3 regions of the Pseudarthrobacter sp. NPDC055928 genome follow, and region 3 is predicted to be linked to each of the others. Evidence: riboswitches for the same ligand, from Rfam matches in the RefSeq annotation. Region 3 holds a riboswitch; each other region holds the start of a gene.
What was found. Region 3 has a riboswitch for S-adenosylmethionine ahead of ACFC25_RS14750 (homoserine O-acetyltransferase). Riboswitches for the same ligand answer to the same signal wherever they lie in the genome.

Region 1: linked by a shared signal. The riboswitch ahead of ACFC25_RS15930 (DUF1737 domain-containing protein) and the one ahead of ACFC25_RS14750 (homoserine O-acetyltransferase) in region 3 are both predicted to bind S-adenosylmethionine.
Region 2: linked by a shared signal. The riboswitch ahead of ACFC25_RS04090 (aminotransferase class V-fold PLP-dependent enzyme) and the one ahead of ACFC25_RS14750 (homoserine O-acetyltransferase) in region 3 are both predicted to bind S-adenosylmethionine.

The regions. Positions count from the first base shown of each region.
Region 1 covers NZ_JBHJZH010000013.1:28,538-38,234, forward strand. Annotated here, with positions in the region: gene ACFC25_RS15900 (LysE/ArgO family amino acid transporter) at 7-630, opposite strand; gene ACFC25_RS15905 (LysR family transcriptional regulator ArgP) at 700-1,602, shown strand; gene ACFC25_RS15910 (DUF1905 domain-containing protein) at 1,669-1,971, shown strand; gene ACFC25_RS15915 (hypothetical protein) at 2,000-2,776, shown strand; gene ACFC25_RS15920 (O-succinylhomoserine sulfhydrylase) at 2,788-3,996, opposite strand; gene ACFC25_RS15925 (rhodanese-like domain-containing protein) at 3,997-4,407, opposite strand; gene ACFC25_RS15930 (DUF1737 domain-containing protein) at 4,404-4,661, opposite strand; SAM riboswitch class IV at 4,675-4,788, opposite strand; gene ACFC25_RS15935 (hypothetical protein) at 4,895-5,398, shown strand; gene ACFC25_RS15940 (acetyl-CoA C-acyltransferase) at 5,427-6,653, opposite strand; gene ACFC25_RS15945 (flavin monoamine oxidase family protein) at 6,899-8,503, shown strand; gene ACFC25_RS15950 (Rid family hydrolase) at 8,557-9,225, shown strand; gene ACFC25_RS15955 (hypothetical protein) at 9,385-9,633, opposite strand; gene ACFC25_RS15960 (hypothetical protein) at 9,639-9,697, opposite strand, start outside.
Region 2 covers NZ_JBHJZH010000002.1:206,694-216,390, reverse strand. Annotated here, with positions in the region: gene ACFC25_RS04100 (metal-dependent transcriptional regulator) at 1-462, opposite strand, end outside; gene ACFC25_RS04095 (class I SAM-dependent methyltransferase) at 494-1,252, opposite strand; gene ACFC25_RS04090 (aminotransferase class V-fold PLP-dependent enzyme) at 1,321-2,757, opposite strand; SAM riboswitch class IV at 2,793-2,906, opposite strand; gene hisN (histidinol-phosphatase) at 3,066-3,878, opposite strand; gene ACFC25_RS04080 (ribosome small subunit-dependent GTPase A) at 3,976-5,091, opposite strand; gene aroA (3-phosphoshikimate 1-carboxyvinyltransferase) at 5,091-6,473, opposite strand; gene ACFC25_RS04070 (DoxX family protein) at 6,480-7,028, opposite strand; gene ACFC25_RS04065 (sigma-70 family RNA polymerase sigma factor) at 7,358-8,143, shown strand; gene rsrA (mycothiol system anti-sigma-R factor) at 8,140-8,400, shown strand; gene ACFC25_RS04055 (50S ribosomal protein bL37) at 8,498-8,572, opposite strand; gene ACFC25_RS04050 (PadR family transcriptional regulator) at 8,670-9,284, opposite strand; gene ACFC25_RS04045 (DUF4097 domain-containing protein) at 9,284-9,697, opposite strand, start outside.
Region 3 covers NZ_JBHJZH010000011.1:121,763-131,459, forward strand. Annotated here, with positions in the region: gene ACFC25_RS14710 (GNAT family N-acetyltransferase) at 1-755, opposite strand, end outside; gene ACFC25_RS14715 (glycine--tRNA ligase) at 758-2,143, opposite strand; gene ACFC25_RS14720 (DMT family transporter) at 2,292-3,281, opposite strand; gene ACFC25_RS14725 (RNA-binding S4 domain-containing protein) at 3,315-3,548, shown strand; gene ACFC25_RS14730 (phospholipase) at 3,625-4,275, opposite strand; gene ACFC25_RS14735 (SGNH/GDSL hydrolase family protein) at 4,371-5,222, shown strand; gene ACFC25_RS14740 (winged helix DNA-binding domain-containing protein) at 5,267-6,472, shown strand; gene ACFC25_RS14745 (hypothetical protein) at 6,486-6,980, shown strand; gene ACFC25_RS14750 (homoserine O-acetyltransferase) at 7,033-8,148, opposite strand; SAM riboswitch class IV at 8,161-8,276, opposite strand; gene ACFC25_RS14755 (bifunctional o-acetylhomoserine/o-acetylserine sulfhydrylase) at 8,399-9,697, opposite strand, start outside.

The sequences.
Region 1 (9,697 bases), on a different contig from region 3:
CCGCCATCATGCACCGATCGCCAGTCGCACGCCCAAGCCCAGCATCACGACGGCGATCAGGCCGTCGAGGACGCGCCAGGAGGACGGGCGAGCAAAGAACGGGCGCAGGACCCGGGCGCCGAACCCCAGCGCGCTGAACCACGCAATGCTGGCGACGATGGCACCGGCCCCAAACCACCAGCGCAGATCCTGGGCCTGCTGGTTGGCCACCGAACCGAGCAGCAGGACGGTATCCAGGTAGACGTGCGGGTTGAGCCAGGTCAGGGCCAGGACCGTGGAGATGGCCGCCCCGGCGCTGAGGGCCGGATGTTGTCCCGAAGCTGTGAGCGCGCCGGGGCGGATCGCCCTGCGGGCGGCCATGGCACCGTATCCCAGCAGGAAAATGGCGCCGGCGTAGCGCGCCACGTCCACTACTACCGGGTTAGCGTGAATGAGTGCCCCGATCCCGGCGATCCCAGCGGCGATGAGCAGCGCGTCGGAGACACTGCAGACCAGCACGACGGCGGCTACGTGCTCACCCCGGATGCCCTGCCGGAGGACAAACGCGTTTTGGCTGCCGATAGCCACGATGAGGGCAAGCCCGGTGCCGAAGCCGAGCACGATGGGGGCCAGAAGTGCAGTCAGATCCATGTCATCCAACGTACGGCGGACCATATGATTACTCCAGCTAAACATTTTTACGCGTCCTAAGGATTGCTAATGAGAACCTTTCAGCTGGAACAGCTCCGGACGTTTGCCGCGGTGGTGGAGGAAGGAACGCTGGAGGCCGCAGCCAGGATCCTGGTTGTCACGCCCTCGGCAGTTTCCCAGCGGCTCAAGGCAATGGAGGATGCGGCCGGGCAGATCCTGTTCCAGCGGACCAGTCCCGTGCGGCCCACCCCGGCAGGGGAAGCGGTTCTTCGGTTCGCCCGGCAGGTCCGTCAACTGGAGTGGGATGCGTCGCGGGAGCTCGGCGAGAGCAGCGACAGGCCGGGCACGCCCATTCCCCTGGTGGTGAACGCAGATTCGCTGTCCACGTGGTTCCTGCCCGCGCTCGCAGGCCTTCCACCGGAGCTCGGCGCATTCTTTGAAATCCACAGGGAAGACGAACAGCATTCCACGCAGCTACTGCGCGCCGGGACGGTGATGGCCGCTGTGACCGCTAGTCCGGACCCGGTGCAGGGCTGCAGCGTGGCACTGCTGGGAGCCTTGAGATACCGCGCGGTCGCCAGTCCCGGCTATGTCCGGCGATGGTGGCCGGACGGCCCTGACCTCAGGGCCGGCAGCCTTGCCCCGGTGGTGGACTTTGACCGCAAGGACGACCTGCAGGAGGGGTTCTTTCGCAACCTGACCGGAACGGAACTGAACGCACCGCGGCACTATGTGCCGACGTCGGCAGAGTTCGCGCAGGCAATCCGCCTGGGATTGGGGTGGGGGCTGTTGCCGGAGCAGCAGTGCCTGGCCGACATTCGGGGCGCCGCACTCATCGAACTGGCCCCGGCGCACCCTGTCGATGTGGCCTTGTATTGGCAGCGGTGGAAGATCGACTCCCCGGTGCTCAACCAGCTCTCCGACGCAGTCCGGGAGACGGCGTTCCGGCAACTCCGCCAACCCGGGGCCTGACCAGCCGCATCCGCCGTGCCCACAACAGCTGCTGCATTGGGAAAGGTGCCATGCCATACTCAGGCCGTGACGTCGTCGTACTCGTTCCGTGCCGAATTGTGGCTCTACCCGGGAGAAGCCGGATGGCACTTCCTCACCCTCCCGGAGGTCATTGCCGACGACCTCCGCGAGGAAGCGGCCCCGCTCCGGAAGGGCTTCGGCTCGGTCAAAGTCACAGCCGAAATTTCCGGCCACACGTGGCAAACCTCAGTCTTCCCGGACAGCAAGTCCGGCTCCTACCTGCTGCCGGTGAAGAAAGCGATCAGGACTGCGGCCCGCATCACCGCAGGGGACACAGTAGGTGTTAACCTCGAAATCCAGCCAGGGTAGCAGGAACGTAGCGGGGGATCGACTGTTGGTGCCGGCCGAAGCAACCATCCAGACCTCTGACCCGGAAGTGGGACCCGGCCAGTACCTGAAGATCGAGACCACAGCGGTCTACGCCGCCGGAGTCGCTTTGGGGGACCCCGGAGCAGGCGGCCGTTCGGTGGAGTGGCTGGACAAATCTTCGGACCAGCTTTATGTCCCAGCCGACCATGCCTCCGAATGGATCTGGAACCGCGAAGCCCGCATCCCAACGACGTTCTTCACCGAGGAATCCAAAGCAGAGGCCACCAAATACCAGCAATCCCAGTCTGAAAACCCCCACGGCGCGGGAGAACTGCTCCGGGCACCGGGAGGTAACTTCTACGGAGTACCGCGGCTGCTGTTCGCCGGCTTGCCCCTGGAGGAAGGCGTGAAGAATCTGCCCCGCGACCCCCAGGCACTCCTGGACACCATTCGACAGCGAGGCAAACAAGGCAGGCCGGAAGCCGAAACGCTGGAAAGCATCGCCGCCGCCCTGCAGACCGGAGTCGTCCCGGCGGACCTTCGCGCTGCACTGTACAAAGCGGCCGCGCTCATTCCCGGAGTCACCGTCGTAGACAAGGAGGCGAACCTAGACGGCAAGGTAGGCACAGCGATCGGGATCGAGCATCCGGACAGGGAAACGCGGACGGACATCATCATTGATCCCGACACAGGGCTGCTGATCGGAGAACGAGTGGTCACGCTAACAGCTGGCGAGACCTTCCCAGCCGGAACAGCGACCGCTTGGACCTCGGTTGAGACCTCAGTGGTCAATTCCGCCCCGTAAGCAGGCGCCGATCAAATCTGCTTGAGCGCCTGTTCCAGGTCGCGGATGAGGTCGTCCGCGTCCTCAAGGCCCACGGACAGCCGCACCACGCCGTCGCTGAGGCCGATGGCGGCGCGGCCTTCGGGACCCATGGCACGGTGGGTGGTGGTGGCCGGGTGCGTGATGAGGGACTTGGCATCGCCCAGGTTGTTGGAGATGTCGATGATCCGCAGCGCGTCCAGCAGCGCAAAGGCGGCGTCCTTGCCGGAGCGGCCGTCCGTCGTCGCGAGCTCCAGGGTGAGGACGGTCCCGCCGGCCTTCATCTGCTTGGCCGCGAGCTCGTACTGCGGGTGCGATTTCAGCATGGGGTACTTGACCCAGCTGACGGCAGGCTGCTGTTCGAGCCATTCGGCCAGCCGCAGCGCCGTGGCTGAGGAATGGTTCACGCGCAGGGCCATGGTTTCCAAGCCCTTGGTAAGTACCCAGGCGTTGAAGGCGGACAGCGACGGGCCGGTGTGCCGCATGAGCTGCTTGACCGGCCCGTCGATGAATTCCTTGGTGCCCAGGATGGCGCCGCCCATGACCCGGCCCTGGCCGTCGATGTGCTTGGTGCCCGAGTACACAATCACGTCCGCGCCGAGCTGGCCGCAGCGCTGCAGCAGGGGTGTGGCAAAGACGTTGTCGACGACGACGGTAGCGCCGGCGGCGTGCGCCAGTTCGCTGACCGCGGCGATGTCCACGATTTCCTGCATCGGGTTGGACGGCGATTCGAAGAACACTGCCGTGGTGGGCTCCGACAGGGCCGCACGCCACTGCTCCAGGTCCGGTCCGTCGACGAACACCGTCTCAACACCCCAGCGGGGCAGGATCTCGTTCAGGATCACAAAGCAGGAGCCGAACAGTGAGCGGGCTGCCACTACGCGGTCGCCAGCGGCTAGCAGGGCACCCAGGGCGGTGAACACGGCGGACATTCCCGACGCCGTCGCGAAGCACGCTTCAGTGCCTTCGAGCAGGCGGAGCCGTTCCTGGAAGGTGGCCACGGACGGGTTGCCGTAGCGGGAGTAGACAAAGCGCTCGTCCTCGCCGGTGAAGGCGCGCTCCGCTGCGGCGGCGGACTCGTAGACGAATCCGGAGTTCAGGAACACCGGTTCGGTGGTTTCCTGGAAGTTGGTGCGGTCCAGCCCGCCGCGGACGGCCTGGGTGTCAGGGCTCCAGCCGGCGGCATCTTCGTTGAAGGTCACTTAGTTCTTTCCCAGGTTGGTTGGCAAGCCGCGGTTCTTCCAGCCGTTGACGGTGCGCTCGCCGTAGCGGTCCGGTTCGCCTTCGAAGCCCTCCAGGACGTTGTAGGAGGTGAAGCCGGCTTGGGTTGCGGCGATGGCAGCGGAGATGGAGCGCTGGCCTGAGCGGCAGATGAACAGGAGTTCGGTGCCGGTGTCCTCCGGCGCCTGCTGCCTCAGGTCGGTGAGGAACTCGGGGTTGGGAATGCCGCCGGGGAACGTCCACTGGATGAACAGGGGGTCGTTGTCGGTTGCCTTGGTGTCAGGGATGCCGATGTGCGCCCACTCACCCTCGGTGCGGACATCCACCAGGATGGCGCCCTGCTCCAGCTTGGTCCAGGCTTCCTGCGGGGTGAGGTCTCCGGCGTAGCTCACGCGTGGCCCTCGCCTTCGAACTCAAGGTCTTCCACAGCGGTGGCGACGGCGGCGTCCGCACTGGCGATGGCGGCCGGGAGGATGAGTGCCTGCGCCACAATCACCTGGCCGCCGTTGGACGTGGCAGCCGGGCTGCCATGCAGGACATAGCCTTCGGCCAGGGCGGTGGAAATCCGCTCACAGAAATTACGGTCGTCCGGGCCTGTGATGAGCCGGTACGACAGTTTTTCTTCAGGGGCAGGTGCGTCAGACACGACGGATCTCCTTCTCTCACGCTTGCAACTCGAATGTCGATATGCCGAGTATTCACCTGAGGCACCCCGCCGCGAAAGGGAGGGTTGCCGACCGGCCAGTCAGGGCTTGGCGCCGGTTCTCATTACTCCTCAAAAACGTAACACTTGGCCCGCCTGGCCGCACCGCCGCCGTCGTCATGTTCCGTAACCAACACGTGCTTCCGCGGCCGTCACGCGGACGGGACAATCAGTCCATGGGGAAATCTGGGCGGGGACTGGCTGTATTCGCGCGTTTGAGGACTGCCGCTGCATTCCTCGTACTGGCCACGGTGGCCACGGGGTTGAGTGGGTGCCGGGACGTCTTCGCGCCGCCGCCCTGCATGCCGCCCGCGTACACAGTCACGCCGTCGGAAGCCAAACCCGGTGAGCAGGTTACGGTCAGCGCGCAGGACACCAACTGCGATGCCCGCTACGGGCAAAACGCGCAGGTCCAGGTGACGGTGCGGGACGCCTTTGGATCGCTGATGCTGGAGGAACTCGCACCCATGAGCGACGACGGCGCGTTTACTTTCGTGTTCACCGTCCCGCCGGGCGCGGCTCCCGGCAAGGCGGCAGTGGGGGCGCACCCGTACAACCTGGATTGGTGCGACGACACCGGGGTTAACAACCGGGCCGGCGCGGGGCCCAGGACGCTTGTCCTGGTCTCGTGTGCCGAGCGCCTGGTGCCGTTGCTAATACTGGCGGGTACCGGGGCCTGAGCAGCGGCGACGCCCGTGGGGACGGGCGTCAGGCCCTGAGGATGAGGGCCTCGCCCTGGCCGCCGCCGCCGCACAAGGCCACGACGCCGATGCCGCCGCCGCGCCGTTTCAGCGCCAGGGCCTGGTGCAGGACCAGCCGTGCCCCCGAGGCGCCGACGGGGTGGCCCAGCGCGATCGCCCCGCCCTCGGCGTTGATCTTCTCCGCAGAAATGCCAAGGTCCTGGGCTGACTGGATGATCACCGAGGCGAACGCTTCGTTGATTTCCACCAAGTCCAGGTCCTCCACCGAAATCCCTTCTGCGCGGAGTGCTCTTTCGATGGCGCGCGACGGCTGGGAATGCAAAGAGCCGTCCGGCCCGGCTGTCTGCCCGTGGGCGCCGATCTCGGCAATCCAGGTGAGCCCCGCCCGTTCGGCGGCCGCCTTGCTGGCCACCACGACGGCGGCCGCGCCGTCGGAGAGGGGAGAGGCGGAACCTGCGGTGATGGTGGCTGAGTCGGCCGTGGAGAAGGCGGGCTTAAGCGCCGCCAGGGCCTCCGCCGTCGTGCCCGGCCGGATCCCCTCATCGGCATCGACGGTGACGGCAGGGCCGCGGCGCTGCGGGATATCCAGGGGAACGATCTCTTCGGCGAGCAGTCCTGCATTCCGCGCTGCTTCGGCCCTCTGGTGGGAGCGGGCGGCAACTTCGTCCTGCTCCCCGCGGCTGATGCCGCGCTCGGCATTGCCGGCATCGGTGGCGGCGCCCTGCAGGATTCCGGAGATGGGATCCTGGAGGGCGTCGTGGTTCAGGGAATCGACCAGCGGGGTATCGCCGATGGCCACGCCGGTACGCAGGCGGGGCAGTAGGTGCGGGGCGTTGGTCATGGATTCCTGGCCGGCGGCCACGACGAAATCAGCCTCCCCGGCGCGGATCATCCGGGCCGCGTCGATCACGGCGGTCAGCCCGGAGAGGCAGAGTTTGTTAATGGTGACCGTGGGGACATCCCAGCCGATGCCTGCCCCCAGGCTTGCCTGCCTGGCCGGTCCCTGGCCGGCTCCTGCCTGGATGACCTGCCCCACGATTACCGCATGTACGTGCCCCGGCGCCACACCTGCGCGTTCCAGCGCATGGCGGATCGCATGTGCGCCCAGTTCGCTGGAGGAGAGGGAAGACAGGCTGCCGCGGAAACGGCCGAAAGGGGTGCGGGCACCTCCGAGGATGACGGCAGTGCGGTCCTCGTGGGCCGGGAAAGTGTTGGCCGTGGCGTCGTTGACCATGATGCTGCCTTTCGGTGGAGGCGAGGCTCGGGGCGACGTCTATGCGCGCCCGCGGTGCATTTTCCTCAAGTATGTCACGGGCGGTGGCGGCGGGGAATGGAACGCTGACATGGCGTTTACCCAGCGTAAAGTCTGTTTACTTTACCGAAATATGAACGGCACCGCCACGAAATTGTCACGCTATTTGACGAAACACTCAATCAATACGCTCCCTTCGTAACGTCCGACAGAAAAGGGAAAACAATATGGAAAGTGCGACTCGCAGGAATTTCCTCCGCTATGTGGGCATGGTGGGTGGCGCCGGTGTCATGTACCAGACCATGGAGGCCATGGGCCTTGCGCCCGATTCGGCGACGCCGGCCTTCGCCGCTCCGCGGGCAGGCGACCTGAACGGGGCAGGGAAGTCCGTGGTGGTGCTGGGTGGCGGCATCGCCGGGCTCACTACCGCCTATGAGCTGGGCAAGGCGGGCTACAAAGTGACCATCCTGGAAGCCCGGATGAGGCCGGGCGGACGCAACTGGACAGTCCGCGGCGGCACGGAGGAGACCGACCTCGGCGGGATCGCACAGCGCGCCACGTTCTCCAAAGACCAGTACATGAATGCCGGGCCGGGCCGGATTCCGCAGCACCACATCACCTTGGACTACTGCAAGGAACTCGGCGTCGCCATCGAGCCCTTCACCAACCAGAACGCTGACGGCTACCTGTTCCGCGAAGGCAGCACCAAACTGTCCAATACTCCGGTCCGGCACCGTGCGGCCAAGGCGGACGTGTACGGCTATGTCTCCGAGCTCCTCGCGAAGGCCACCGACCAGGGCTCCCTGGACAGCTACCTGAGTCCCACGGACAAGGAAAATCTCATCTCCTTCCTAGGCAACTTCGGTGCCATCGGCGCCAAGGTCCCCGGTGACGCCGCCGCCAGCTTCAAATACTCCGGCAGCGGCAGGAAGGGCTACTCCGTCGCGCCGGGCGCGGGCATGGAGGCGGGCACACCTTTGGCGCCCGCTGCCCTGACCGATGTGTTCGCCAGCGGAGTGGGCAACTACTTCTCGTTCGAATTTGGCTGGGACCAGGCCATGATGATGTTCCAGCCGGTGGGCGGCATGGATCGGATCCCCTACGCCTTCGAAGCGGCCATCGGGAAGGACAAGATTATCTACGGTGCCAAGGTCCTGTCGCTGAACAACACTTCGGCGGGCGTTTCCGTGGACTACACCAATCCGGGCCGCCAGACCCAGACCCTGCAGGCCGATTTCGCGGTCTGCACGCTGCCGCCGCACATTGCCGCCAAGATCCCAGGCAACCTGCCGGCCGACGTCATTGACGCGCTGAAGTTCGCTACCCCCAGCGACGCGGGAAAGATCGGCATTGAGTACTCGCGCCGGTGGTGGGAAGAGGACCACCGCATCTACGGCGGCATTACAAACACCAACATCGACTTGGGCAACATGTGGTACCCGTCCACGGGCTTCCATGGCCAGCGCGGCACCATGGTCGGCTACTACAACACCGGCGCCAACGCCCGCATCTACCAGGCGCTGCCTCCGGAAAGAAGGCTCAGTCGTGCCCTTGACCAGGGTGCGCGGATCCATGGTGACGTGTACCGGAAGGACGTTGCGGCGTCGTTCTCGGTTGACTGGAGCAGCACCGAGTTCTCGGAAGGCGCGTGGGTGGGATGGCCCTCGCAGACGGACGCCAAGTACGCCAAGCTGCTGGAGCCCACCGGCAACATCTACTTCGCCGGTGACCACCTGAGTCATGCCATCGCCTGGCAGCACGGAGCCATGACCTCCGCCCGCGCGGCCGTCACGGCGCTGCACACCCGGGTGGCAACGGCGGTGGCCGGTTGAACCCGCTTCAGGAACATCACACCAACAATTCCCCGAATCCCAGAAAGAAGCCGATGATCCGCCGCACTTCCCTGATCGCCGCAGGCGTTGCCGGTCTTTGCCTCACGGCCACCGCCGCTTTTGCCGGGCCGGCAGTCTTCCAGGACCTCACATCACCCAAACCGGGAACCACGGTGTCCAACCTGCCGGCTGGCCAGGACAACCCGATGATCGCTTCAGGGGTGGCCATCGGGGCGAACACGGCCATCTACAAGACCAGCGGCCTCGGTCCCTCGGCCTTGAATACTGCAGCGCCCGCGGGCAGCGAACAGCGGTACATCGACACGGCCGTCTTTCCGGACGGGGTGCTCCCCGCCGGCGTGACAGTCACCGAGGCGCAGGGCATCAACGCCCTGCGCCGGATCGGCGAGAACCTCGCGCAGGCGGGTCTGGATTACGACGACGTCATCACTATGCGCGTCTTCCTCCAGAATGCTGCGGGTGCTGAGAAGGCCGACTTTGACGGCTGGAACCGCGCGTACCGGCAGTACTTCGCAAACACCAGCCTCTCCGACGGCGCCCCGGTCAAGGTTCCGCTGGGTTCGGCCGCGCCGGCCGATCCGTTTGTGGTGAACCCGGCCAGGCCGTCGCGGTTCGCGCTGGAGATCGAGAACCTGCCGGTGAACGGATGGCTGGTTGAGGTGGAGGTTGACGCGGCGTATCCCGCCGCCTCCGGGAAGTAGGCCGGGTCAGTAACTCCAGGAATGGAACGCAGGAAGGGCCGGGTGGTCCCGGCCCTTCCAGTGCTGCCAGCCAGCCGGTCGCCTGCGCCCGCTTCTTCGGGACCGCAGGATCTAGGCGGGATGGACGTTGTCAGGTGGCTGTTTCGGCGGTGAGGCTGTTCACGTCGCAGCCTGGTGTGATGCCCTCGCCAGCACGGCGGCCATGAGCTCAGAGGTGGTTGCCAGGACGCGGGAGCCCCGGCACTGCGAGCAGCTGACGGCGGCCGCCAAAGTGTTCTTGCGCGCATCGAGAACCACCACCGAGTCCACCGCCAGGTAGGAATCGGTGTCACAGTCTGCGCACCACGGCCGCCCGCCCCGTGGCTGGAAAGAATCCCGTGGCAGGTAAGTGCAGAAGGGTTTCTCCATGGGGCCTAGACCAGGCCGGGATAACTGGTCAGGATGTAATCAGCTGCTGCCGGGCCCTTCATGC
Region 2 (9,697 bases), on a different contig from region 3:
ATCCAATTCATTCATCAGGTGGGCGTGTGGCATCCGGACCGTGCCATCGGCGCCGGGGATGGGGTCGCCGTGGGGATCCCGAAGTGGATTTCCCAGTTTCGCCGCCATCCGCTCAATAAATGTGTCCGAGACGGCGTGTTCGAGATGCTCGGCCTCATCATGGACCTCATCCCAGCTGTAGCCAAGTTGTTGGACCAGATAGGTTTCGATCAGCCGGTGCCGCCTGACCATGGAGAGCGCAAGCCGCACGCCGGCGTCGGTGAGGGTGATTGCGCTGTACGGCTTGTGGTCCACCAGGCCCTGGTCCTTGAGCTTGCGGACCATCTCGGACACGGAGGAGTTTGCCACACCCAGCCGTTGCGCAAGTTGGGAGGAGGTAATGGGTTTGTCCTGCCACTCCGTGAAGGAGTAGATGACCTTGACGTAGTCCTCGATGGAGGAGGAGGGCGCGCTGGTCTTCACGACACCAAGCCTACCCGTTGCGCGGAGGGCGTCACGCTTTTGCGGCCCGCCATGTCAGGGTGAGGTAGGGCAGTCCCAGGCCCGCGCCGGGGGAGTGTCCCAGATGGTCGTGGAGGTACCAGTCCAGGTTCGCGAGGACCTTGGCGCGGGTGGTATCGCCGGAACGGAGGTAGTAGCTCCGCGACTTGGCAAGCTCCATGATCTCTGTCGTGGTGAGCGCGTCTTCCCAGCGGGTGACATGGCTTTCCAGCTCCACGAACTCCGGTCCCAAGGGCGGCTGGAAGTGCGGCCGGTAGACATCCCCGGCGTGCATGATGCGGGAAAGCCGGTGAACCCAAGGGACTGAAGTGTCCAACTGGTTCCAGATCAGCCCCAACCTTCCGCCGGCGCGGAGAACCCGTGAAAGCTCCGTACTGGCGGCCAGTGGATCGCACCAGTGCCATGCCTGCGCCACGCTGACGACGTCGAATGAGGAGTCCGCGAATCCCGTCGCCTCGGCAGTGCCCACAGTGGCCGCAACGCCGGGGTGCAGGATCCGCAACTGGTCGAGCATGTCTGTGGAGGGGTCCACGGCGGAAACGATCAATCCGCGGTCGAGCAGCAGGACCGTGAATTTTCCGGTGCCGGCTCCCACGTCCAGGGCATCCCGGGCCCCCGCCGGAATAAGCCAGTCGGCCGAATCGCCGGGGTAACCGGGGCGCACGCGTTCGTAGTGTTCGCCTCCGTCCTGGAAGCTCTGACCAAGCTCCTGACGGCGTACGTCGTCAAGTTTGGGGCCACCCCGTGCCACGTGCAGCCTCCTTCGCCAGATGCCCTTGGGTATCCTTCGAATTTACCGCATGAGCCGGGTAACCCGGGTCAGTCGTCGATGCAGGGGGCAGCGCCTGCCGTGCCAGGCGTATTGGGTGCCCAGTCCGGGTATTTGCGGGTGTCGTTAGCCGGAACCCAGCGGCCCGAGTCAACCACATAGTCCCAGCCCAGGCCGGTTCGGCGGAGTTCCTCGATGCCAGCCAGCAGACGCTGGGCGTCTTCGAGGCGGGACCCAACGCCGAAGCTTGCCCGCAGGGAGCCGGACGGGAGGCCCAGGCGCTTCAGCAGGGGGTGGGCACAGAACCGGCCGTCGCGGAGGCCTACGCCGTGTTCTGCTGACAGGTAGGCAGCCACCAGGCCGGCGTCGTAGCCTTCGACCGAGAAGTTCACTACGCCGATGGTGTCGGTGTCCGGATCGGTGTCCTTGAAGATCTGGTGTACCGTCACGCCTTCGATCTTCTGCAGACCCTCCACCAGGAACGACCGGATAGCCGACTCGTGGGCGTGCCACCGGTCCTGATCCAGCGATGCGATGACCTGGGTGGCGCGAGCCAGCGTGGCGGCGCCCAGGACATTGGGCGAACCGCCCTCGTGCCGGGCTGGGCCGGTGGCCCAGCTGACGCCGTCGAGCCTGGCCTCCCGCACTGCGCCGCCGCCGGCAAGATGCGGCGTGCCCGCGTCGAGCCAGTCCGACCGCCCCACGAGGACGCCTGCGCCGAAGGGCGCGTAGAGCTTGTGGCCCGAGAAAGCGAGGTAGTCGACGTCGTCGGCGCTGATGTTGATCCGGCGATGCGGCGCGAGCTGCGCGGCATCGACGACGATCCGGGCGCCGTGCTGGTGGGCAAGGGCGGCGAGGGCACGGATGGGCAGGATTTCGCCGGTGACGTTGGAGGCGCCCGTGACGGCGAGCAGGCTGATTCCGCCCTGTTCCAGTTCGGCACCGAGGGCCTCGATGGTGCCGTCCACGGTGTCGGCCGCAACGACGCTGCGGTGCGGGACGCCCTGCCACGGCAGGAGGTTGGCGTGGTGCTCGATGTCGAGGTACAAAACCTCCCCCGTGGGGCGGCCGTCCGCGGACGGAAGGCACCCGGCGAGGAGGTTCAGGGAGTCCGTGGTGTTCCTGGTGAAGATGACGGAGTCACCGGGCCGGCCTCCCACGAAGTCACGCACGATGTTCCGGGCGTTCTCGTAGACGGACGTGCTGATCTGGGATGCGTAGCCGGCGCCGCGGTGGACGCTGGCGTAGAACGGCAGGATCTCGTTGAGGTAGGCGGAGACAACCGAGAGGGCCGGGGCGGAGGCGCCGTAGTCCAGGTTGGCGTAACGCACGTGGCCGCCCTGGATCAGCGGGGCCTGGATTTCGGCGCCGGTGACGGCGGAGAGCGGCCGTCCGGCAACGGCGAGCCGTTCGCTGAACAGGGCTGCGGTGTCGTTTGCGGCCAGGGTACGGACGGCGGAGTTGGGGGAGACGGTGGCTGTTGTCACAGAGACCTCACTTTAGAGGGACTCCCTGTCCCGGGAATCCGCGCTTGCCGGGTCCGTTCCGGACCGGCCTGGTCGTCACCCGGGGCACCCCACCGCGAATGGAGGGTTGCCGGCCAGCAAACCGGGGTTTCGCGCTGGCACTCGTGACCTGTTAAGAGCGTAGAACATGGGCGGGGCGGGCAGGAAGCCCGTCCGAATGTTAAGGCTTTTGTTACGCGCGGATGGAAATACCCATGGTTATCCGAAGATACGACGGCGGACGCCCCCATCAGGAGGCGTCCGCCGTTGATAATTCGGCACTTGGGCTGCTATAGGAGGTCGTCCAGGTCGGGGTTGAGCCGTTTGAGGACTTCCGAATGCAGGATGGAGTTCGTCGCAAGCGCGTTGCCGCCAAACGGACCGTCTTCACCCTCGAGGGAGGTGAAGCGGCCGCCGGCCTCCACCACGATCGGGACCAGTGCCGCCATGTCGTAGAGATTCAGCTCCGGCTCACACGCGATGTCCACGGAGCCTTCGGCCACCATGCAGTAGGACCAGAAGTCGCCGTAGGCACGCGTGCGCCAGACGTCTTCGGTGAGCCCAAGGAAGTCATCCAGGTTCCCGCGGTCCTTCCAGCCGCTCAGGCTGGAGTAAGACAGGGAAGCGTCCGAGAGTTTCGACACGTCTGAGACCTTTAGCCGGGTGGCCGCAGCCAGCGATCGGCCCATGTAGGCGCCTGCGCCCTTGGCAGCCCACCAGCGCTTGCCCAGGGCAGGGGCACTGACGACACCGACGACGGGCTCGCCTTCGTCCACAAGCGCAATCAGTGTTGCCCACACCGGTACGCCACGGACAAAGTTCTTGGTGCCGTCGATGGGGTCGATGATCCAACGCCGGGAGCCATGGCCTGAACTGCCGAATTCCTCGCCCAGGACCGCATCGCGGGGGCGGGAACGGGAAAGCTGGCCACGGATGGCTTCTTCGGCGGCCTTATCGGCATCAGTGACCGGGGTCAGGTCCGGCTTGGTCTCGACGTGGAGGTCCAGTGCCTTGAAGCGGCTCATGGTCTGGTCGTCCACGGAATCGGCCAGCACGTGGGCCAGGCGCAGGTCATCGTTGTAGCTCGAAGCGGGTTGGATCATGGTTCCAAACTACCGTCAAAGCGCCGTGTGGTTGGGGACCCCGGCTTCGGGCGGCGTCCTGAACAGCCTGGGCGCTGGTCCCAGCCGGCCGGGCGGGTCAGTTGACGCTGCCCAATTCCTTGGTTTCCTGCCCCTCCATGCGGGGATCGGTGCCGAGCAGGCGACGGAGGGACGCGAGCCTGGCAGGTCCGGTTGGGCCCGCATGGCCTTCGGCAACCCAGGAGTCCAGGCCGCAATTGACTGCGCTGGCATTGTGTTTGCAGCCGCGCTCGCACGCATCCGTGCCCGGTTCCAGGTCCGGAAAGGAGCGGAGGATGCGGTCTGCGTCGACATGCGCCAGTCCGAAAGACCGGATGCCGGGGGTGTCGATGATCCAGCTTCCAGCAGGGGCGTCGGCCAGCTTAAGGGCCAGGGCCGAGGAGGACGTGTGGCGTCCGCGGCCTGTCACGGCGTTGACTCCGCCAGTGGCTCGCTCGGCTCCGGTCAGGGCGTTCACCATGGTGGACTTGCCTACGCCTGAGTGCCCCAGCATCACCGTGACCTTGCCATCGAGGTAGGCCCGAAGCTGGGCGACGGCATCGCTGTCGAGGCGCGCCGAGAGCCCGTCGTCGGAGCGGGCATCGATGCCGGATGCAGCGGCGTCGGCCGTCCGGCTGATGATGACCGGGAAGTCCAGGTGCTCGTAGTTCGACAGAAGTTCGGCAGGGTCTTTGACATCGGCTTTCGTGACCAGCAGGATCGGCTCGATGCCGGCGTCGTAGGCGGCGACGAGTGCACGGTCAATGAAGCCGGTGCGTGGTTCGGGATTGGCCGCCGCCACCACAACAACGAGCTGGTCGGCGTTGGCCACGACTGCCCGTTCAACGGGGTCGGTATCATCGGCGCTGCGCCGCAGGAGCGTCCTGCGGTCCTGGATCCGGACCAGCCGGGCCAGCGTGTCCGGTTCCCCGGAGACATCTCCCACCAATGAAACGAAGTCGCCAGCGACCACGGGGGACCGGCGGAGTTCCCGTGCCCGTGCGGCGATGATGATGCGTTCTTCCCCTGAATCTTCGCCGACCACCGCTGTGTATCGGCCGCGGTCCACGGTAATGATCCGTCCTGTCACGGCATCATCGTGGCTGGGGCGGTCCTTGGTGCGGGGCCGGGAACCCTTCTTGCTGGGGCGGATCCGGACGTCGGATTCGTCCCAGGAGTCAGTGCTGCGTGCCACTATGCGTTACCAGCGGGTCCCGGCGTACCGGGTTCCTGGCCCTGCGCGATCATGTTTTCCCACAGCCGCGGGAAATCGGGCATGGTCTTGGCCGTGGTGGCGATGTCTTCTACTTCTATGCCCTCCACTGCGAGGCCCAGTATCGCCCCTGCAGTTGCCATTCGATGGTCCGCATAGCTGTGGACGACGCCGGAATGCAGCTTGGCCGGGCGGATCACCAGCCCGTCGCTGGTTTCCTCGGCGTCGCCGCCCAGCCGGTTGATCTCGGCGACCAGGGCGGCGAGCCGGTCAGTCTCATGGCCGCGGAGGTGTGCGATGCCGCTGAGCCGGGAGGGCCCGCTGGCAAGCGCGCACAGCGCCGCGACAGTGGGGGCAAGCTCACTGGTTTCATCAAAGTCGGCGCCCTTGATCTGAGCTCCGCCGGTGACCGTGAGGACGCCGTCGGACAGGCTGACCGTGGCGCCCATGTCCGCAAGGATACTGCGCCAGAGGTCACCCACCTGCGTGGTTCCAGTGGGCCAGTTGGGGATCCGGACCGTGCCGCTGGTGGCCAATGCGGCGGCCAAGAAAGGGCCGGCGTTGGAAAGGTCCTGCTCAATGCGCTGGTCAAACGCCCGGATGGTTCCTGGCGCCACGACCCAGTGATTGGGGACGGAATCATCCACGGACACGCCCACGCCGCGAAGGACTGCCACTGTCATGTTGATGTGGTCCAGACTCGGAACCGGCTTACCGACATGCTCCAGGTGCAGCCCCTCTGTAAAGCGTGCACCCACCAGCAGTAATGCAGAAACAAACTGGGACGAGGCACTGGCGTCGATCACCAGATGTCCGCCCCGGACTTCCCCGGTTCCGGCCACGTCAAAGGGCAGGGACGCCGGTGTCCCGCCGTCCTCTGCCGTCACGGCCACACCGAGCGCCTTCAGGGCTTCGATGATGGTCCCCATGGGGCGGTTCCTGGCGTGCGGATCGCCGTCGAACACGCTGACGCCGTTCCGCAGTGCAGCGAGCGGAGGAACAAAGCGCATGACGGTGCCGGCCAGTCCGCAGTCGATCCGGGCCAGCGACGACGGCGCGTCCTGGCTGAGGGGAACGACCTCAAGGTCCGGGCCGAAGGCTCCGTCGCCGGGAACTTCCGTGATGGAAGCCCCCAACTGCCGCAGGGCCTCAATCATCAGGGCGGAGTCCCTGGAGTGCAGCGGAGCGCGGAGCCGGGACGGTCCGTCAGCCAGCGCCGCCAGGACCAGGAACCGGTTGGTCAGGGATTTCGAACCCGGCACGGTCACGGTGGCATTGATGGGCCTGGTGGCGAACGGTGCGGGCCAGAGCGGAAGAGCTTCGGCAGCGTCAGGCTGCGAAAGGGCGGTAGTGGATCCGGTCATGCGTCCTTATGCCCCCGTTGCCTGGTCCACCACACGACGCACGGCCTTGTCGGCCTTGTGGAGTTTCTTCCCAGTGCTCTTGCGGGCGTCAGCTGCCAGGTGCGAAGCGCCCTTCCTGGCGTCGGCAGCGAGGTGTTCCGCCCGCCAGGCCAACCCTGGCTTACCGGCAGTATCCACCGAAGCCAGCAGGGCCCCGCCGCTCAGGGACAGGTTCTTCAGGAGCTGGTTGCGGCGTGCCACACGGGCCTCCTTGGTGCTGATGTCGGCGCTGCGCCATTCGACGAATGTGTTAAGGGCAGAGATGACCGTGAGCAGCGTCGCAGAGAACCGCGCGAACTTGCCCAGGCCAAACAGCACTCCGGCGCCCACCTGCACCCCGCCGATGACCCGGGCCAGTGTCTTGTCTTCCGTACGGAAAGGCAGTGAGGCCGTGGCTTTGCGCAGAAGCGGCGACAGCTGCTGGGCAGTGTCATCCGCGTTCTTGAGCTTATCCAGTCCTGCGAGTACGAAGCTGGATGCCAGCATGGGCCGGGCGAGGGTACGGACAAAGGACATGGATTTCCTCCTGGCTGGACGAACCGCGTCGAATGCGGCGGAGTCGGTTCTAGTCTTGCACTTTTGGGGAATATTTGCCCGCCACTAAAGGTTATGGATTGCGGGTCCGGCAGTGCCGGACGAATCACGGCGCACACTGCGCCATGGCGGTTGGGTTGCGGGCTGCAGGTCCGGGCGCATCGAACGGTACAGGGAAATGGAGTTGGCCTTTGGGGTTGGTGAAGGACGGCATGGACGTGGCAGGCCCCGTGGCGATGGAGGCTTTGGAAACCGGTGCCCCGGAGTACGGGTCGCCGCGTGCCCGGAGCGTCACAGTAGACTTGGGGGCGATGAGCACCCTGGATCCGGCCCTCGAGGCCATGTATGAGGCCTCCGGGCGCGAAGCCAAGACCGCGGATGTCTCACCGGACGCCGCGAAGTCAGGCGGAACGCCTGATGCCGCGCTGTTGCCGGACACGGCGGCCACAGAACCCGAAGCCCCGGCAGTTGACCTTGCCACGGAAAGCACGGAGGAGCGCCGGATTCGTTTTGAGCGCGATGCCATGCAGTACGTGGACCAGCTCTATTCAGCGGCCATGCGGATGGCGCGGAACCCCGCTGATGCCGAGGACCTTGTGCAGGAGGCCTACACCAAGGCATTTTCGGCCTTTCACCAGTACAAGCCCGGTACCAACCTCAAGGCGTGGCTGTACCGCATCCTGACCAATACCTACATCAATTTGTACCGCAAGCGGCAGCGCGAACCGCTGCAGTCCAACTCGGACACCATTGAGGATTGGCAACTCGCCAGGGCAGAGTCCCACACGTCCAGCGGGTTAAGGTCGGCCGAAGCAGAGGCCTTGGACCACCTGCCTGACACCGACGTCAAGAGGGCGCTGCAGGCCATTCCCGAAGAGTTCCGGCTCGCGGTGTATTTCGCCGACGTAGAAGGCTTCGCGTACAAAGAAATTTCAGACATCATGAACACGCCCATCGGCACTGTGATGTCCCGGCTCCACCGCGGCCGGAAAATGTTGCGGGACATGTTGGCGGAATATGCCGCCGAGCGGGGATTCAAAACCGCCGTCGATCCTCAGGAAACGGCCGGAAGCACACAACAGGAGAACAGGAAATGAGCGACTGCCAGGGATTGGGCGACTGCGACGACGCCCGGATGCAACGCATCTACGAATATCTTGACGGGGCACTGACCCGGGAAGACATCACGGACATCAAGCACCACCTCGATGACTGCCCGGAATGCACCCAGCAGTATGACCTCGAATGCGTCATCCGCAACATGGTCAAACGCTCCTGCACGGAAGCGGCACCGGAGAACCTGAAGAACGCCATCCTGGACCGGATCCATTCAATCCGTCCCGTCGAGGCCTGAGGGCACCGAACCGGCCACACACCGTAAGAGACGAAGAACCCCGGAAGCCATGTGACTTCCGGGGTTCTTCGTTTGAACCGTCATACCAAGCTTTTGCTTAGGTGTTGGGGCGCTTGCCGTGGTTCGCGCCGCCACGCTTACGGTCACGACGTTTACGTGCACGCTTGCTCATAGCTGGCCTCCTTAATGTTGGTACTCAAAAGAGCTGCCCTCAAGTCTCCCACATGATGGCACGGGCCGCGAACCAGGACCGCCTGTGAAGCGGCCGCTCAGCCCGGCAGGGAATTCCGGATGGAAATGCGGGCCTGGTCAAGTACCGTCCGGACGGTTTCGAGCACCATGGGGCTCAGCGGCTCCCTGTTAGCCTGCAGCCTCAGCTCGACTCGGAGGTCGTCGCGGAACGCCTGGAGGAGCATCTCGGCTTCCTTGAGCGTGCGTTGTCCTTCGGGTGACTGCCGGGGTCCGGCCGAACTGAAGTCACCGTTCCGGACCGAGGCCCTTGCTGCCTCGGCCGTTGCTGCGAGATCTGCCCTCAGGCCACGCATGTTGGTCCGGATATCGTCGCGGAGGCTATCCGCCAACCGCCGGACGGAGGCGGAAATGTCGTTTTCGACGCCGGCCAGCTCGTCCCGGCGGGTGTTCAGTTCAGCCAGGCCTGCAGGCGTGATGTGGTAGTTGGTACGGCGGCCCGCGGATTCCGTGGCGACGAGCCCTTCCTCTTCCAGCTTCCCCAACCGCGGGTAAATGGTGCCCGCGCTGGGGGAGTACGTGCCGCCGAACCGTTCATTGAGGGCCTTGATGAGCTCGTAGCCGTGCTTGGGCCCGGACTCGAGGAGGGCAAGGAGGTAGAGCCTTAGGGCGCCGTGGGCGAAGACAGGAGGCATCAGTACTCTGTTTCCGGGGCCCCGGCTGTCTGGCCATGGAAGATGGAGGTCTTGCCGGAGACAGAGTTGGTCCGGACAATCATCAGCTTGCCGTCCGGGCCGGCGATTGTTTCCACCTTGCCGCCGGGCTGGGAGTACTGCTGGTTGTCGATGACCAGCGTGCCACTGGCCGACTTGGCCACGATGTCCACGCCGACGTCGTGCGGAAGGCGGATGGTCAGGTCGCCCGAAACTGAATTGGCGCCAAAATCCTGGGTGAAGCCCAGGAGGTCGAAGCTCATGTCGCCGCTGACAGTGTTGGCCCGGATGTGGCTGAACCTTCCAGAGGCGGTGACTTCACCGGAGATGCTCTTGGCGGTCAGGACGCCGTCGTGGTTGCGTGCGATCACCTCGCCGCTGACCGTGTTGACGTG
Region 3 (9,697 bases):
GCAAACGCACGGATCCGCCCTTTCTTGCTGGGCGCAACCCCAGAGCCAAAGGCGGACTCCGGCTCGGCCCGCAGCACGATCGCACCGTGGGCGCCGGTGAGGTCGTCAAGGAAAAGCTTCTGCACCTGCCCCATGGACAGCACGCCCGGTGAATCCCAGTCGTGGATGGACGTGTAGTACCGCCCCACCACATCGGTCAGCTCGACGGACCCGGTAGCGAGATCCATGACAACGTCGGAGCCGGCGTTTTCGTCGTTGGCGGGCCGGCCGCCGTCGTCCTTGGCCGGGAAAACCGGCAGCTTCAGGGCGCCGGGTTCCACTACCACCAGCCGGGAACGCTGGATGGCCGACAGTCCGAAGGCTTCGGCGAACGCGGCCCCGGGGCTGCCGGGCTGGACCTTCGCGCGGAGCTTGGTGACGCCCGACGGCGCGTGTTCGGCTTCGCGGCGGAGCATGGTCAGGAGCGTGGCACCGATGCCTGACCGGCGGTGGTCCCGCGCCACTTCGATGTAAGCCCACAGGCGTTCAGGGTGCAGCGAAGCCTCGTAGACCACGCCTGCCGCCACCGGAATGCCGACGCCGTCAATGACGTCCTCGGCCACGATGGTCCGGCGCCAGGGAGTCCCATCCGTACCTGCTGAGGAAACCGTCAGGGCCCCGCGGAACTGGCCGGCCTGGAAGGTTTCCGGATCGCCCCAGATTTCCAGGAGCGCGAGGTCATCGCCCTCTCGCCACTCGCGGTATTCGATGGCCATGCTCAGGCGCCGATCAGGCGGGCGGCCAGGTAGCCTTCCACCTTGTCCAGGGACACGCGTTCCTGCGTCATGGTGTCCCGCTCGCGGATGGTCACGGCGTGGTCGTCCAGGGTGTCGAAGTCCACGGTGATGCAGAACGGGGTGCCGATCTCATCCTGGCGGCGGTAGCGGCGGCCGATCGCGCCGGCGTCGTCGAAGTCGATGTTCCAGTTCTTGCGCAGCTGCGTGCCCAGGTCCTTCGCCTTCGGCGACAGGTCCTCGTTGCGGCTCAGCGGCAGCACGGCTGCCTTGACCGGGGCGAGGCGCGGGTCCAGCTTCAGGACAGTGCGGACATCGACGCCGCCCTTGGCGTTGGGAGCCTCGTCCTCGGTATAGGCGTCGATCAGGAACGCCATGAAGGACCGGGTGAGGCCGGCGGCGGGCTCGATCACGTAAGGCGTGTAGCGCTCGTTGGTGGCCTGGTTGAAGTAGCTCAAGTCCGTGCCGGAGGCTTTGGCATGGGTGGAGAGGTCAAAGTCCGTACGGTTGGCGATGCCCTCGAGCTCGCCCCATTCCGAGCCCTGGAAGCCGAAGCGGTATTCGATGTCGGTGGTGCCCTTGGAATAGTGGCTGAGCTTCTCCAGCGGGTGCTCGAAGAACCGCAGGTTGTCCTCACGGATGCCCAGGCCGGTATACCAGGACATACGCTCCTTCATCCAGTACTGGTGCCATTCCTCGTCCGTGCCGGGCTCTACGAAGAATTCCATTTCCATCTGCTCGAATTCACGGGTGCGGAAAATGAAGTTTCCGGGTGTGATCTCGTTGCGGAAGGACTTGCCGATCTGGCCGATGCCGAACGGTGGCTTCTTGCGCGAGGTGGTGAGGACGTTGTTGAAATTCACGAAGATGCCCTGCGCGGTTTCCGGGCGCAGGTAGTGCAGGCCTTCGTCGCTGGCGACGGGGCCCAGGAAGGTTTTGAGGAGGCCGGAGAATTCCTGCGGTTCGGTCCATTCGCCGCGGGTGCCGCAGTTGGCGCAGGCGATGTCCTTCAGGCCGTTTTCGGCCGGGCGGCCCTTCTTTTCCTCGTACTCTTCCTCGAGGTGGTCCGCGCGGTACCGCTTGTGGCAGGACAGGCACTCCACCAGCGGATCTGAGAAGACGTCAACGTGGCCGGAGGCCTCCCAGACCTGGCGGGGAAGGATGACGGACGAGTCCAGGCCAACTACGTCCTCACGGCCGCGGACCATGGACTGCCACCACTGGCGCTTGATGTTTTCCTTCAACTCGGCACCAAGGGGCCCGTAGTCCCATGCAGAACGTGAACCACCGTAGATCTCACCGGCCTGGAACACGAAGCCCCTCCGTTTGGAGAGGGAAATGACCTGATCGAGAACGGATTTTGGTGCCATGGTGGAACTCCAATTTCTACAGGGCCGCTGGGTGCGGTCCGCGGGTTATCTGGCCCCCGGAATCACCGTGGGCGAAACACCTCTGGTGGCCGGGCGGGGCGGGCGAAGGAAACATTGCAGAAAGCTGCGTGTCCTAGCCTACCGGCCGCTACCTCCGGAAGGCGCCCCGGGGCCAGGGCAGTGTGGCCAAGACGATGGCGGCCAACGTGAGGATGGTGCCCAGCACGGTGGCGGGCGCCACGATGGTACCCGGAGCTGGGACCAGGAGGTCAAGGCCAAGGGAACCCAGCAGTTGCCCGGCGATCATGCCAAGCCCGGTGACCAGGACCCCGAGGCTGCGGACCAGAAGAGCACCGAGTCCGATGAACACGCAGCCCATGGGTCCGCCGACGTAGTACCACCACTCCCCCGGCAGCGGGCTTCCCGGCCCTGCCAGCGCAACCTTGATTCCCCAGGCGGTCCACAGCACCACAGTGCCTGCCACGAAGTTGACCAGCGTCGCGGCGATGGGCGTGCCGTAGTGGACAGTGGCGGTTCCGTTCATGGCCTGCTGGAAGCTCATCAGGAAACCCGCCGCCACGGGGAGCAGGAGCGGCAGCAGCAAGGCGGCGGGGCCGCCGTCGGCCGCTGTACCGGACCCGGACCCCGCTGCGAACCGCGGGGACACAGCCCAAGCCACAGCGGCGATGGTCAGGACGCAACCGATGATCCGGATGCCGGTCACCGGCTTCTTGCCGGCAGGGCCGATGCCCAGACGGTCCACCAGCAGGCCGCTCAGGGTCTGGCCGGTCACGGTGGCCACGGTGAACAGGGCAACGCCCAGGAGCCCGACCGTGAAGGACTGGGCAAAGACGAAGAGCGCCCCAATTCCGCCGGCCAGGACATAAACGGGAGGAAAGGCGCGGCTGCGGACGGCGGGAACGATCCTTGCCAGGCCGGCGCGCCCCTTAGGCAGGACCAGCGAAATCAGCACCATCAGGACCAGGCCTGTGCTGAAACTCACCACGGACGCGGCTATCCCGTCATTGAGCCTGGCACCGAGGGCGCCGTTGATCCTTCCCTGGACCGGGATCGCCAGGCCTGCTCCGACTGCCATCGGAAGGCCTGCCAGCAACGGCAGCCGGGGGGTGTGGGTCATTGAATTCACCTTACGTCAGGCATCATTGCTTGTATGAGCAACCCGGATATTGAAGAGATCCCCATCCGCGACAGCATGATCCGCCTCGGCCAGCTCCTGAAGCTTGCCAGCCTCGTGGAGGACGGCGTGGAGGCAGCCGAGCTGATCAAGAACGGTCTCGTCAAAGTCAACGGGGATATAGATGACCGCCGCGGGCGCCAGCTGCGCAACGGCGACACCGTCACCGTCAACGGTCAGACCGTGAAGGTCGTCGCGCCGCAGGCCTGATATTCCCGACGGCGTGCGGCGGGCCGGACACTGCGGCCGCGCGCCGCCGTCGTCCGCTTTTCTGGCTCAGTAATCTTTACTTCTTCAGGACCTCGTGCGTCAGGAACTCGGACACGTGCCCGATTTCCTGCTGGTTGATGCCGTGCCACATGCCCGTGTAGAGCACCTTCGTGAGCTTCACGTGCTTGCGGACCCAGCCCATGGTGAAGTCGATCTTGTCCGGGGTGATCACAGGGTCCTGCTGGTCTCGGCCCCAGAACATGGGGATGCTGCCATCCAGTTCGGAGTCGCGGAACGTGGGATCATCGCCCGCGTCAATCGCAAAGCCGGAAAGGCCGACGACGGCAGCGAAGTCAGTGGGGCGCTGCCGCAGCAGCGTGGTAGCCATGGCCATGCCCATGGAGAAGCCGAGCAGCGTCACCGAGGGATGGCCAACCTTAATGGTGTCAATCCATTCCAGTAGGTAGCCGGAGGCCCTCTTCACGGCGTCCAGGGAGTAGTCGATCGACGCCGTCAGCGGGAACCAGGTAAAGCCCGGCCCCATGGCCATCGGAGCACGCACCGAAGCCACCGCAAAGTCCGCCGGCAGCATGTCTGCAAGGCTCAGGAGATCCTGCTCGTTGGCGCCGTACCCGTGCAGCAGCACCAGCAACGGCTTTCCGTCACGCTGGTCCTCGGGCTGGGACCACAAAACAACAGGGGCAGGAAATACTTCGGCTTCAGTCATGGTTTCCATTCTTACAGTTACCCGACGGTAACAACCTACGTTGGCGTAGCTTGAGAACGAACAGGCAGGATAGGACCGTGAGTGAAGCCAAAGCCATGCAGAACCCGCCTTCCGCTGTGGAATCCCATCCCTGGACCCGCTATGTGGCCATGGGCGACTCCTTCACGGAGGGGATCGGCGACCCCGAACCGTCCCGCCCCGGTGGCTACCGCGGCTGGGCTGACCGGGTAGCAGAGGAGCTGGGCCGGGGCCAGGAGGATTTCGCCTACGCCAACCTCGCCGTGCGGGGCAGGCTCCTCCAGCAGATCGTGGACCAGCAGCTTGCACCGTGCCTTGCCCTGAAGCCTGACTTGGTGACGCTGTCGGCCGGCGGGAACGACCTCATCCGGCCCGGCGGCGACCCCGACGCCCTCGCGGAGAAGCTCGATTCTGTGGTGCAGATATTGGGCATGGGCGGAGCCACGGTGGTGCTCTTCAACGGCCCGGACACCGGGTCGTCAGTCCTGGGCCGGGTCCGCAGCAAGGTGGCCATCTATAACGAGAACCTGCGGACCGTCGCGGCCCGGCATGACGCCATCATCGCCGACATGTGGTCCCTGCGGCAGCTCAGCGACCCGCAGATGTGGGACGAGGACCGGCTGCACTTCTCTCCTCTGGGACACCACACCATCGCGGCCATGGTCCTGGACGCACTCAACGTCAGCCATACACTGGAGCCGCTGCAGCCCAAGCCGCTGCCACCCCGCACCTGGCGTGAGGCCCGCACCGGGGACCTTGTGTGGGCACGCGAATACTTTGTGCCGTGGGTAGTGCGGAGGCTCCGTCACCGTTCCTCCGGCGATGGGATCACCGCTAAGCGCCCGACGCCGGGACCCGTGTTCGGTCCGGGCGTCCCCTTGGGATCCGGTGAAGGTCCGCTCGGTTCCACCGACGCGGGCCGGCACTAGCGGCGGAACGGCCCGGGGCCGGCAGGGTGCAACGGGGGATGGCCATGGAACCGGATACGGTGGTGCGGCTGCGTCTCCGGTCCCAGATGCTCCGGGGATCGGCCGCGGAATCTCCCGAGGCTGCCCTGCGCAAGCTGCTGGCCGTGCAGGCACAGGAATTTCCCTACGCCCGCTGGAGCCTGGCGCAGCGCGCCTCGCAGCACACCTTCGGGGACCTGGACCGTTCCACCGATGGAGGACCAGCCGCCACGGCCGCGGACGTCGAGGAGGCCGTAGCAGACGGCCGGATCCTGCGCACGCATATCCTCCGGCCCACCTGGCATTTCGTCCACCGGGACGATCTGCGGTGGCTGCTGGCATTGTCCGCGCCCCGGCTCCACCAAGGCAATGCAGGCATGTACCGCCGCACCGGCATCGACGCCGCCGTGGCCGCCCGGAGCGGGGAGGTGCTGGCCAGGGCCGTCGCCGGCGGAAACCACAAGACCCGGGAACAGCTCGCGGCCACTCTTCAGTCTGCCGGCTACGCGGGAAAAGGACTGGAACTCGCCTACCTGATCATGCACGCCGAAATCAGCGGCGTGCTGGTGAGTGGTTCGCCGGTGCGGAGCCGGGGCGGTGCTCTGAAGCAGACCTACGCCCACTTTGACGAGCGGGTCCCGGCGGGACCTGTGAAAGTTCCCACCCGGGAAAACGCGCTGGCCGAACTCGCCGTGCGGTATTTCACGAGCCGCGGCCCCGCGACGGTCAAAGATTGCGCCGACTGGTCGGGGCTCACGATGGCCGATGTCCGGCAGGGCGTGCTTCTTGCCCTGGACCGGGATCCCGGGGCCCTCGGCACAACGGCGATTGACGGCGTGGTGTTCTATCACAATGCCGGGCCTGGCGGCTCCGGTGACGAGACCGGCAGCCAGCCCAGCGGACCTCGGATCGACCTCATCCAGTGCTACGACGAATATGTGATGGGCTACTCCGCAACAAGGCACTACCTGGGCGGCTCCGCCCCGGCGCTTCCTGTCGACGGTGCCCTGATGCACGTGGTGCTGCTGGACGGTCGGATGGCGGGCTCCTGGCGGCACACACTGCTTTCGGGCCGCTGCGAACTGGATATCCGGCTGTTCGCCTCCACCGATCCGGCACCAGGCTCTGCGCTGGACGTTGCCATCGGCGACGCCGTGGACAGGTATGCGGCTTTCCTGGGCATCCCCGCGGTCCGGGTGCCGTCCGGGGCTAAGCTGGAAGGACACACATGAGAGGCGTTACACCGTGAACAGCTTGTTCTTCTGGATCATCATTTTGTCGTTCCTGATTCCGATGGCGATGCGGATGTACCGGAAATCCGTCAACAAGCGGAACCAGGACCAGAGCTTTTCCGGGCGTTACCCCGACCAGTTTCCGGGCGGGGGCCAGTTCCCCGGGCCCCAGAGCCGCCAGCCGCGGGACGGCTACACGCAGCAGGATTACATGAGCGGCGGATTCCGCCAGATCAACGGCCCGCAGCCCCTGCCGCCCAGCCAGCCGCTGCCGCCCATGATGCCAGTGCCGCCCGCAGACCAGCAGTTCCCGCCCTACGGCCAGCCTGTGCCGGGACAGGCAGCGGAGGCACCCCAAAAGCCTGCCGCCCCTGCAACTCCCCCGCCGCCGTCGGCCCCCCAAGGCTACCGGGCCCGCAAACTCGCGGAACTGGACCAGCAGTACAGCAACGGCGAGATGGCCGTGGACGAATACATGAAGCGGCGCTCCGAAATCATGGACGGCTGACCAGCCGGCTTCCTAGGCTTCCGGAACGTTCGTGGCGCCGTGAGGCGCCCGGTCAGACCAGGAAATTCTTCCGGAGTTGGCTCCCCAGCTGGCCGATCTCCGTCAGGAAGCCGTCGTGGCCAATGGGCGCTTCGATAACGTGGACATCCACGGCTCCCGGAAGCGCGGCAGCGAGCTCCTGCGACTGCGACGGGAAGTAAAGCCGGTCCGAGTCCACCGCGGCAACAAAGAACTTTGCGGACGCCCTCGCCAGGGTTTCGTTGAGGGTTCCCCTCCCCCGGCAGACGTCGTGGCTCATGAGGGCCTCGGTGATGGCGATGTAGCTGTTGGCATCAAAGCGGCGGACAAGCTTGCTGCCCTGGTGGTCAAGGTAACTCTCCACCTGGTAGCGCCCACGGTCCCCCAGCGCGGCTGCCCGCAGCGGCGTTTCGGGAGTCTGGGCCGTCCGCCCGAACCGCCCATCGAACTCCTGGGCTGATCGATAGGTGATGTGGGCGATCCGCCGCGCCAGGGCCAGCCCGTCCTCCGGGAAAGGCCCTCCATAGTAGTCGCCACCGTTGAAGTTGGCGTCCTGGCGGATGGCGAGCGTCTGGGCCTGCGCAAAGGCGATCTGCTCGGCGGTGCTGGCGGCACCGATCGAGATCACGGCGCAACGCTCCACCCGTTCGGGGTAAATGAGCGCCCACTCCAAGGCACGGGCACCGCCCATGGAACCGCCCAGCACCGCGTACCAGCTCCGAATGCCCAGCTGGTCCGCCAACCGGGCCTCGGCGGCGGTGCTGTCACGGAGGGTCACCAGCGGAAAGCGGGAACCCCAGGGCCGGCCGTCGGGAGCAGGCGAGGACGGCCCGGTGGAACCGTAGCAGCCGCCCACAATGTTGATGGACACCACAAAGAACCTGTCCGTGTCCACCGGCGCGCCTGGACCGGCAAGTTGCTCCCACCAGCCCGGCTCGTCGCTGTCACCGCGTGTCACGTGCGTGCTGCCGGTCAGGGCGTGCTCAATGAGGACGGCGTTGGAGCCGTCCTCATTGAGCGTTCCCCACGTTTCATAGGCGAGCGTGACCTCGGGCAGGTATCCGCCCGCTTCCAATTCAAGGCCGCCGATGCTGGCGTAACGGACCACGCCGTTTTCGGGTACTGCGGTACGGGAGACGGTAATCGTCATGTGGAGACCTTTTCTACGCGCTTGCCCGCCGTCGAATGACCGGCAGGCCAGGTCTTCACCCGGGGCACCCCGCCGCGAAAGGAGGGTTGCCGGCCAGCAAGCCGGGGCTGTCGCTGGCACTCATGACCTTCTCCGAGTGTACGAAACCAGCCCCGGATCTGGCTAAGAGTGTGACTGGTTTGTGACTCCACAATGCCTCTCCTGCCGGGCGCCGGACTCCCGGGGCCGGGAATCCGGCGCTGAAACCGCCTTAGAGAGCCGCCTTGGCCGCCCGGAAACCTGCCTCCAGGTCCGCCAGGATGTCATCGATGTGTTCGATGCCCACGGAGAGGCGGACCAGCCCCGGCGTAACGCCCGCAATTGCCTGCTGCTCCGGGGAGAGCTGGCTATGGGTGGTGGACGCAGGGTGGATGACCAGGGACCTGACGTCGCCGATGTTCGCCACATGGCTGTGGAGCTCCAAGGCGTCCACAAACCGCTTGCCCGCCTCGGCCCCGCCGGCCAGGTTGAAGGCCACCACGGCTCCTGTGCCCTTGGGGCCGTACTTGCGTCCGCGCTCGTACCAGGGGCTCGAAGGCAGCCCCGCGTACGCTACCGACTCGACGTCGTCACGGGCTTCCAGCCACTGCGCCACCGCAACGGCGTTCTCAACGTGCCGCTCCACCCGCAAGCTCAGCGTCTCCAGGCCCTGGGCGATGAGGAAGGCGTTGAAGGGCGATACTGCGGAGCCGAGGTCTCGGAGGAGCTGGACGCGGGCTTTGAGGATGTAGGACAGGTTGGCGCCCAAGGCGCCGCCGGCGCCAAGGTCACGGGCATAGACCAGCCCGTTGTAGGTGGGATCCGGGGTGTTGAAACCAGGGAACCTATCCGGGTCTTGACCGAAGTCGAAGTTGCCGGAGTCCACGATCACCCCCGCGATCGCCGATCCGTGTCCGCCAAGGTATTTGGTGGCCGAGTGGACCACAATATCGGCGCCCCACTCCAGCGGGCGTATGAGGTACGGCGTGGAGAGCGTATTGTCCACCACCAACGGAACGCCGGCCTCGTGGGCGGTCCGGGACACCCCTTCGATATCGAGGACATCCTGGCGCGGGTTGGACACGACCTCGGCAAAGAACAGTTTGGTGTTCGGGCGGACGGCCTCGCGCCACTGGTCCAGGTTATCCGGGTCCTCCACGAACGTCACCGAGATGCCGAACTTCTTCAGCGTGTACCCCAGCAGGTTGTACGTGCCGCCATAAAGGCTGGGGCTTGCCACCACATGGTCCCCGGCTTCGGCGATATTGAGGATGGCGAAGGTTTCGGCCGCCTGCCCCGAGCTCAACAGGAGGGCAGCCAACCCGCCTTCCAGGCTGGCGATCCGTTGCTCCACGGCGTCCTGGGTGGGGTTGCCGATCCGCGTATAGATCGGTGCCAATTCTGCGAGCGCGAAGCGGTTGGCGGCGCTTTCGGCACTCGGGAAGACGAACGACGTCGTCTGGTAGATCGGGAGGGCACGCGCCCCTGTGGCGCTGTCCGGCTCCTGGCCGGCGTGGATCTGGCGGGTTTC